Regions from separate parts of the Streptomyces sp. NPDC056948 genome, predicted to be linked through region 3. Evidence: riboswitches for the same ligand, from Rfam matches in the RefSeq annotation. Region 3 holds a riboswitch; each other region holds the start of a gene.
What was found. Region 3 has a riboswitch for cobalamin ahead of ACFTZL_RS26735 (prenyltransferase/squalene oxidase repeat-containing protein). Riboswitches for the same ligand answer to the same signal wherever they lie in the genome.

Region 1 (2,188 bases), on a different contig from region 3:
CCGCCACCGGCCAGATCGTCGGCACCGGCCTCTACCTCGCGCCCGAACGCGCCCTGGGCCAGCCCGCCGGTCCCGCCTCCGACATGTACTCCCTGGGGTGTCTGCTCTACCAACTCCTCAGCGGCCGACCGCCGTTCCAGGCCGACACCGCCGTCGCGCTCCTCCACCAGCACCTCGACTCCGCGCCCGTACCGCCTCGCGAGCTCGGTGTCGCCGGACTCCCGCCGGCCTTCGAGAACTACCTGCTCGGCCTGCTCGCCAAGCAGCCCGAGGACCGGCCCACCGCCCAGCAGACCGCCGAGTGGTTCGCCGGCGGCGCCTGGCGAGGACTGCCCGAGCCGCTGCCGGAGGCCGCGCCCCCGGTGACGTCCGCCACGCCGAGGCCGTATCCGGCCGCCGAGACCCGCAACCCGGCCACGTACGCGCTGCCCGGCGCCCCGGGGCTGCGCACCGGCCGCGCGGCCCAGGCCGGCCGTTCGCGTCGCGCCGCGCCCCGGGGCGGCACCGACAACCGGCGCAGGGCGGCCGCGACGGTCGCCGCGGCGGCGCTCTTCGCCGCGGCGATGCTCGCCGGCATGCTGTGGTTCTCGCCCGACGACACCGCGACGGAGGGCACGGAACCCGACGCGTCCCCCTCCGCGAGCAGCCCCGCCGCCACACCGTCCGCCGACTCGGCCTCACCCCTCTCCTCGGCTCCGGCGGCGGACACGGATCCGGGCGCCGGCACTCCGGCCGCCGGCACTCCGGCCGCCGGCACAGTGGCCGATATCACCCCGTCCACCACCGCGCCCCCTCCCGCGACCCCCGTCGAAGCGACGCCGAGCCCGACGGCTCCGGCGCAGGAGACGGCCGACCCACCGCGAAAGGCGGACAAACCCCAGCAGGACAAGCCCCGTCAGACCTGGGAGAACGGGGACGACGATGACGACGGGGGCGACGACTGAGCGGCCCTGCGCCGGTGTGCGAGCGGACGCCCCCTCGCGCGCCCCCTTGGGTGGCTTGTCATCGTCCTTATCTCGGCACTACTGTCACCACGCCTTGGTGAACGGGAAATCCGGTGTGATGCCGGTGCGGCCCTCGCCACTGTGAATCGGGAAGTCCGGCTCCGGCCCTCACGGGCAGCCACTGGGTCCTTGTGACCCGGGAAGGCGGAGTACGGGCGGTGGTACCCGTCAGCCAGGAGACCGGCCAAGGCGCGTCAACCATCCACGAGGTGCTGGAGAGGGTCTGCTGAGCCATGCACATAGCCGAGGGTTTTCTGCCGCCCGCACACGCGGTCGCCTGGAGCGTCGCGTCGGCGCCGTTCGTCGTCCACGGGGTCCGGTCGCTCACCCGTGAGGTGCGCGAGCACCCCGAGAGCACCCTGCTCCTCGGTGCCTCCGGTGCCTTCACGTTCGTCCTGTCCGCCCTGAAACTGCCGTCGGTCACCGGCAGTTGCTCCCACCCCACCGGAACGGGCCTGGGGGCCATCCTGTTCCGGCCACCCATCATGGCGGTGCTGGGCACCATCACCCTGCTCTTCCAGGCGCTGCTGCTCGCACACGGCGGTCTGACCACGCTCGGCGCCAATGTCTTCTCCATGGCGATCGTCGGGCCCTGGGCCGGATACGCCGTCTACAAACTGCTGCGGCGGTACGACGTGCCGCTGATGGTCGCGGTCTTCTTCGGGGCGTTCTTCGCCGACCTGTCCACGTACTGCGTCACCAGCGTGCAACTGGCGCTCGCCTTCCCCGACCCGGGCAGCGGGTTCGTGGGCGCGCTCGGCAAGTTCGGCACCATTTTCGCCGTCACCCAGATCCCGCTCGCGGTGAGCGAGGGGCTGCTGACGGTGCTCGTGATGCGGCTGCTGGTGCAGTCCAGCAAGGGAGAACTGACCCGGCTGGGTGTGCTCCTCGCCAAGAAGCAGTCCGTGACCGAGACCGAGGCAGTGGCCCGATGAAGAAGAACACGAAGATCAACCTCCTGTTGCTGCTCGCCGTGATCGCGCTCGCCGTACTGCCGCTCGCGCTCGGCCTCGGCGACCACAAGGAGGAGCCGTTCACGGGCGCCGACGGTGAGGCGGAGACGGCGATCACCGAGATCGAGCCGGACTACAAGCCCTGGTTCTCGCCGCTGTACGAGCCGCCGTCGGGTGAGATCGAGTCGGCCCTGTTCTCCCTGCAGGCGGCGCTCGGCGCCGGTGTCCTCG
Region 2 (2,188 bases), on a different contig from region 3:
GCGCGCTGGGCGGCGGTCCGCTCGGCGTACGGCAGCGAGCGGCGGGCGTCCGCCTCGGACACCGCCGCCGTGCGGGCGCGGACGGCCGGGTCGCGGGTGATCGGGGAGTTCGCCCGGGAGGACAGGTCCGCCCGGTTCGCGGCGAGTTGCGCGCCGATCGTGTCCGTGCCCTGCGCGAGACCGCGCGCGAGGGTGACGATCTCGGCGGTCTTCTGCTGAGCGAAGGCGAGCCAGCGCAGGACCTGCGGCTCGATGTCCCGCTCCGCCCCCGTGTCCAGCGGCACGTGCAGAAGGGAGCAGGAGGCCGAGACGTCGACCCGGTCGGCCAGGCCGAGGAGCGTGCCGAGCCGGGAGAGCGAGGCCGGCAGGTCGTTGATCCAGATGTTGCGGCCGTCTACGACACCGGCGACCAGTCGCTTGCCCGGCAGACCGCCCACCGCGGCCAGCTCGTCCAGGTTGGCCGCCGCCGACTCCGTGAAGTCCACCGCGAGTCCCTCGACCGGTGCCTTCGCCAGCACCGGCAGGGCGTTCCCGAGCCGGTCGAAGTACGAGGCGACCAGCAGCTTCGAGCGGTCGGTGAGGGCCCCGAGGTCGCGATAGGCACGCTCGGCGGCGTTCAGTTCGGCCGGGGTCCGGTCCTGGACCAGGGCCGGTTCGTCCACCTGGACCCACTCGGCGCCCGCCGCGCGCAGGTCGGCTAGGACCTCGGCGTACACGGGCAGCAGCCGGTCCAGGAGCGTGAGCGGCTCGAAGTCGGCGGGCACACCCGGGGCGGGCTTGGCGAGGAGCAGATAGGTGACGGGGCCGACGAGGACGGGACGCGCGGTGTGGCCGAGCGCCAGCGCTTCGCGCAGCTCGGCGACCTGCTGGGACGAGTCGGCGGTGAACACCGTGTCCGGACCCAGCTCGGGCACCAGGTAGTGGTAGTTCGTGTCGAACCACTTGGTCATCTCCAGCGGCGCCACGTCCTGTGTGCCACGCGCCATGGCGAAGTAGCCGTCCAGGGCGTCCACCTCGAGGGCGTCCCGGTGGCGGCCGGGGGTCGCGCCGACCATGACGGTGGTGTCCAGGACGTGGTCGTAGAACGAGAAGTCGCCCGTCGGGACCTCGTCGATGCCGGCGTCGGCGAGCTGCCGCCAGTTCGAGGCGCGCAGGCCGGCGGCGGTGGCCCGGAGGGCGTCGGCGGTGACGCGGCCCTTCCAATAGCCCTCGATCGCCTTCTTCAGTTCCCGGTTCTGTCCCTGGCGGGGGTAGCCGTACACGGTGGCCCGTGCTGCCGCGGCTGCGGGCTTGGTGGTCACGGAGATCTCCTTCGCGAGACGAATCCCTGAGATCCCGGCGACGGGACGAGAGCGCGAAGGGCGACGGACCGGACGGAAGCGACCTCGCGCAGCAGCAACAGCACGGTCGTCCGCCTGGTATGTACGCCGACCCGCCCTCGAGGTCACCGGGAGTCCGCGCACGAGTCGTCCGCGCGCGGGCAGATGGCAGGTCTTCGGACTCGCGGGCACGTCCTCACCATGTGAGAACACCTACTGGCCGTCGCTTCCCAGGCCCTGTTCGTGGGCCCAGTGCGTATGACGGCGGTCGTTCCCGCTCACCGCTGCGGGGCAGTCCCGGATTCCCACCGGGTTCCCTCTTGCGACGCGTCCCGCCTGGCTGACGGGGCGAACCAGCTGCACCGCCAGCCTATACACGGGGAGGCCGCGGAAGCGACCCTCAGCCGCCGCTCCCCAGACGCTCCGCCGTGAGGGCGGCCAGTTCGTCCGGGGTGCGCGGGCCGGGCGCCGACTCCGTCAACAGCCCCTGGGCACGCAGCAGTTCGGCGGCGGCCGCACCCCACGGCAACCGCAGTCCCGCCTGCCGGAGGAGATCGGTTCGGGCCAGTGCCGTGGGCGCGGGAGCGACGTGCACACCGTCCGGGGTGAGGAGCGCCGCGTCGTCGGCCCAGCGCAGGGCGAGATCGACGTCGTGGGTGGCCATCACCACCGTGGTGCCGCTCGCACGCAGCCCGTCCAATGTGGTGAGGAGCCGTTCCTGGCCGTCGGGGTCGAGTCCGGCCGTCGGCTCGTCGAGGACGAGGACACGGGGCCGCATGGCGACCGCGCCCGCGATGGCGGTCCGCTTGCGCTGCCCGTAGGAGAGCAGATGGGTGGGCCGGTCGGCCAGGCCGGTGATGTCCAGGGCG
Region 3 (2,188 bases):
GCGGGCGGGGGCCGAGAGTGCGTCGCCGGAGACGGCGGCCTGGGCGAGGATCACCGCCGAGGCGGCCCAGTCCAGGCCCGGATCGCCCTCCTCCGTGTCGGACCAGTCGATGACGCGAGGCCCCTCGGGCGTGAGCATCACGTTCTCCGGGTGGAGGTCCAGATGGAGGACGCGGACCGCCGGGTCGGGCGAGCGCAGAGCGGGAAGAGTGTGGAGGTCGCGCAGCAGCCGGGCCAGGATCGAGCCGGCCTCCGTCACATCCAGCGCGCCCGCAAGGCACGCCTGGAGCATGGTCGGGCCGGAGAGCCGCTCCATCACCAGGTCGGTACGCGAGCCGGTCGGACGGACCCGGGGAACCGGATAGCCGTGGGCACGCACATGCTCCATCACCGCCCCCTCGGCCGCCGCATCACCCCCGCCCTCCCGCTCCCGCCGCAGCACCCACCCCTCGTCGATCTCGTACACATCGGCGCGGCGGCCCGAGCCGAGGAGTCTTCCCGATGGCGTTGTCGGCATGGGGCGAAGCTACCCGGCCGTAGAGCGGCCTCAGCCCGTTTTGGACGTGCGGGTACAGTGAGCAGGTCGTCATCACACCGTACTGGGAGAAGCCGGTGCAATTCCGGCGCTGACCCGCAACCGTGAACCGCCCGCCGAGGCAGGCGGTGAGCCGGATCGCCCCGTACGGTTCGTGACCGGCTCACGTGCCCGGCGCCTGCCGGTACACGGCACCGTCGAGGTATACGGAGCCGAGCCGCCGGGGTGTCCCGTGCTGCCCGGCTCCCTCACAGGGAGAGGCACCCGCCGATCATGAACGTCCGCCGCAGCGCCGCGGTCCTGGCCGCCGCCACCGTGATCGGCGCCGCCACGCCGGCCGCCGCCGCACCGTCGCCGACTCCGTCCCAGGCGTTCCCCTCCGCCCTGTACGGGGACAAGGACCCCAAGTTCGACGGCGTCTGGCGCCAGTCGCTCGCCCTGCTGGCCCAGGACACGGTGGGTGAGAAGCCGGCCGCCGAGTCCGTCGAGTGGCTGGTCCGGCAGCAGTGCGAGGAGGGTGGGTTCGCCGCGTACCGCCCGGACCCCACCGCCGCGTGCGACGCCAAGACCATGCTCGACACCAACGCCACGGCCGCCGCCGTCCAGGCCCTCGCCGCGCTCGGCGGACAGGACGCCGCCGCCGACAAGGCCGTCGGCTGGCTGAAGTCCGTCCAGAACAAGGACGGCGGCTGGGGCTACGCGCCCGGCGGCGCCAGCGACACCAACTCCACGTCCGTCGTCATCGGCGCGCTGACCGCCGCGGGCGAGAAGCCCGACCAGGTCGAGAAGGGCGGGAAGTCGCCCTACGACGCCCTGCTGAAGCTCGCCCTCCCCTGCGGCGGGGACGGCGACGGCGCCTTCGCGTTCCAGCCCGACAAGAAGGGCAAGCTGGCCGCCAACGCGGACGCCACGGCGGCGGGTGTGCTCGGCGCCCTGGGCAAGGACATGGTGGTGGAGGCGGGTAAGAAGTCCGACGTCACCTGTGCGGATCCCGGTACGCCGGACCAGGCCGCCGCCAACGGAGCCTCCTACCTCACCCAGATCCTCACCAAGGACGACGACCACCTCACCTCCGCCCTCGCCGGCTCGGACCCCCAGCCCGACCACGGCAACACCGCCGACGCTGTCGTGGCACTCGCCGCGCGGGGTGACACCGAGCAGGCCGAGAAGTCCGTGCGCTGGCTGGAGAAGAACTCCGCCACCTGGGCCGAGCAGGGCGGCCCCGCCGCCTACGCCCAGCTCATCTTCGCCGCGCACGCGACGGGCGCGAACCCGCGCGACTTCGGCGGCACGGACCTGGTGAAGCAGCTCAACGCGACGGGCCCGGCCCCGCAGGCCCCCGAACAGCCCTCGGCGACCGACAAGAAGAACGACTCGGACTCGACGTCGGACTTCTTCGGCGTCTGGTGGTACGTCGGGGTCTGCCTCGTCGCCGGTATCGGCATCGGTTTCCTCTTCACCGGCCGCAAGAAGAGGCAGCAGTCGTGATCCGCCGGGCCGTTCTCCTCCTCCTGGCCTCGCTCCTGCTGTGCGCGGGCGCGGGCCAGGCCCAGGCCGCCGGCTACCGGTACTGGTCGTTCTGGGACCGCGACGGCGACCGCTGGGTCTACGCCACCCAGGGCCCGTCCATGGCCCGTCCCTCGGACGGCGACGT
Region 4 (2,188 bases), on a different contig from region 3:
CACGGCCGCGAGCAGGGTGCGCGGCAGCCGTAGCTGCCAGACGATCCCGTCCCGGATCGGTGTCAGGTCGGAGCTGCCGATCCCCAGGTGGGACGCGACGACGGACCACACGTCCCCGACCCGGATGTCGGCCGGTCCGATGGTGATCGCCAGGGCCACGGAGACCACCAGCAGCATGGCGCCCGCGACACCGAGCGCCGGCCCGCGGACGGTCACTTCACGAGCCCGAACTCACGCAGTCCGGCCGCGACCTTCTCCACGCCCGCGACCGTGCGGATGGTCGGGTTCATGGCCTGCCCGCTGAGCAGCACGTACCGCTTGTGCTTGACGGCGTCCATGTTCTTGGTGACCGGATCGGACTCCAGGAAGGCTATCTTCCGCTTCGCCGACTCGGCGGTCTCCGAGTCGCGGGTCAGGTCGCCGATGACGAGGACGTCCGGGTTGCGGTCGGCGACCGTCTCCCAGTTGACCTGCGGCCACTCCTCGTGGGTGTCGTCGAAGACGTTCTTCGCGCCGAGGGCTCGGGTCATGATGCCGGGCGCTCCGCAGCAGCCGGCCATGTAGGGCGACTCGGAGTTGGCGAACCAGTACAGCAGGGAGACGTCCGAGGCGTCGATGCCCCGCGTGGCCTTCTTCATCCGCTGCTGGAGGGAGGCCACGAGCTCGTCGCCGCGGTCCTTCACTCCGAACACGGTCGCGAGGTCCCGCACCTCGCCGTAGACGGCGTCGATGCCCAGCGCCTTGTCGCGCTTGCCGTCGCCGCCGCCCGAGTTGTCCTTGCCGGCGCAGTCGGACGGGGAGACGTAGGTGGGCACGCCGAGCTTCTCGAACTGGTCGCGGGTGGCGACGCCGCCCTTGCCGAGGGTGGAGACGAAGGACGCGGCGACGAAATCGGGCTCGGAGTCCAGGACCCGCTCGAAGGAGGGGTTGTTCTCGGCGATGCGCGGCACCTTCGCGTTGGCCTTCTCCAGCCCCTTCATCACGGGGTCGGTCCAGGTCGCCGTGCCGGCCATCCGGTCGGCGAGACCGAGGGAGAGCAGGATCTCGGTGGTGCCCTGGTTGAGGGAGACGGCGTGCCGGGGCGCCTTGTCGACCCGGACCTTCCGGCCGCAGTTGTCGAGGGTGGCGGCCGCGTCGGCCGTGGGGGCCTTCGAGCCCCCGCAGCCGGTCATGAGCAGGGAGCCGGCCGCGAGCAGGACGGCGGCACGGGCGGGTCGGGCGAGGGGCAAGGAAACCAGTCCTCAGACGTCGAGGGCCCGATCGCGGAGCCCGGTCGTACGGTGCTCCCCCGCCGCCGGCCGGCCGCGGGGGCCGCCAGCAGGTCTTCGGACTCGGGTTCATCCGGTGCGGGGCGCCTTCCCGTACGGCATACGAGCCGTTCAGTGGCCGCGGCCCCGCCCGTCCCCCTCACCGCTGCGCGTCAGTTCCGGATTCGCACCGGATTCCCTGACCCACGTACATGGGTTCGACTGGCCTCGGCAAGCTATCACGGAGGGCATCGGGGAATCACCGCGCGCCCTGCGTCGTTGCCCGGACAGCAGCTCTTCCACGACTCCCGAGGAGGCCGCCGGTGTACGGCGACGACGCAACGGTCCGCAGGATCCTCACCGAGCTCGGCGACACCTGGGCCGTGGTGGGCCTGTCGTCGAACCGGCAGCGCGCGGCGTACGGCGTCGCCGCGGTGCTCCAGCGGTACGGCAAGCGCGTCGTGCCCGTGCACCCCAAGGCGGAGACCGTGCACGGCGAGCAGGGGTACGCCAGTCTGGCGGACATCCCCTTCGACGTGGACGTCGTGGACGTGTTCGTGAACAGCGACCTCGCCGGAGCGGTCGCGGACGAGGCGGTCGCGAAGGGCGCCGGGGCGGTGTGGTTCCAGCTCGGCGTCATCGACGCGGCGGCGTACGACCGCACCCGGACCGCGGGCCTGGAGATGGTGATGGACCGCTGTCCGGCGATCGAGATCCCCCGGCTCGGGGCTTCATAATTGGGCGCATGACCCACGCCTCCTCCCCTTCGAACTCCGATGCCCCGCAACACTTCCCGGTCGTCGTGGTGGGTGCCGGTCCCGCCGGGCTGACCATCGGCAACATCCTGCGGGCCGCCTCCGTGGACTGCCTGGTGCTGGAGACCGAGACCCGGGAGTTCATCGAACAGCGGCCCCGGGCCGGGGTCATCGAGGAGTGGGCCG

Region 1: linked by a shared signal. The riboswitch ahead of ACFTZL_RS04185 (energy-coupling factor ABC transporter permease) and the one ahead of ACFTZL_RS26735 (prenyltransferase/squalene oxidase repeat-containing protein) in region 3 are both predicted to bind cobalamin.
Region 2: linked by a shared signal. The riboswitch ahead of metE (5-methyltetrahydropteroyltriglutamate--homocysteine S-methyltransferase) and the one ahead of ACFTZL_RS26735 (prenyltransferase/squalene oxidase repeat-containing protein) in region 3 are both predicted to bind cobalamin.
Region 4: linked by a shared signal. The riboswitch ahead of ACFTZL_RS22650 (ABC transporter substrate-binding protein) and the one ahead of ACFTZL_RS26735 (prenyltransferase/squalene oxidase repeat-containing protein) in region 3 are both predicted to bind cobalamin.

The regions. Positions count from the first base shown of each region.
Region 1 is NZ_JBHUQX010000018.1:21,171-23,358, reverse strand. It holds gene ACFTZL_RS04190 (protein kinase) at 1-944, shown strand, start outside; cobalamin riboswitch at 1,001-1,208, shown strand; gene ACFTZL_RS04185 (energy-coupling factor ABC transporter permease) at 1,238-1,939, shown strand; gene ACFTZL_RS04180 (energy-coupling factor ABC transporter substrate-binding protein) at 1,936-2,188, shown strand, end outside.
Region 2 is NZ_JBHUQX010000018.1:17,757-19,944, forward strand. It holds gene metE (5-methyltetrahydropteroyltriglutamate--homocysteine S-methyltransferase) at 1-1,301, opposite strand, end outside; cobalamin riboswitch at 1,469-1,692, opposite strand; gene ACFTZL_RS04170 (energy-coupling factor ABC transporter ATP-binding protein) at 1,720-2,188, opposite strand, start outside.
Region 3 is NZ_JBHUQX010000227.1:8,649-10,836, forward strand. It holds gene ACFTZL_RS26730 (phosphotransferase) at 1-516, opposite strand, end outside; cobalamin riboswitch at 550-696, shown strand; gene ACFTZL_RS26735 (prenyltransferase/squalene oxidase repeat-containing protein) at 808-2,022, shown strand; gene ACFTZL_RS26740 (SCO2322 family protein) at 2,019-2,188, shown strand, end outside.
Region 4 is NZ_JBHUQX010000174.1:3,746-5,933, forward strand. It holds gene ACFTZL_RS22645 (FecCD family ABC transporter permease) at 1-177, opposite strand, end outside; gene ACFTZL_RS22650 (ABC transporter substrate-binding protein) at 213-1,172, opposite strand; cobalamin riboswitch at 1,299-1,489, opposite strand; gene ACFTZL_RS22655 (CoA-binding protein) at 1,571-1,984, shown strand; gene ACFTZL_RS22660 (4-hydroxybenzoate 3-monooxygenase) at 1,993-2,188, shown strand, end outside.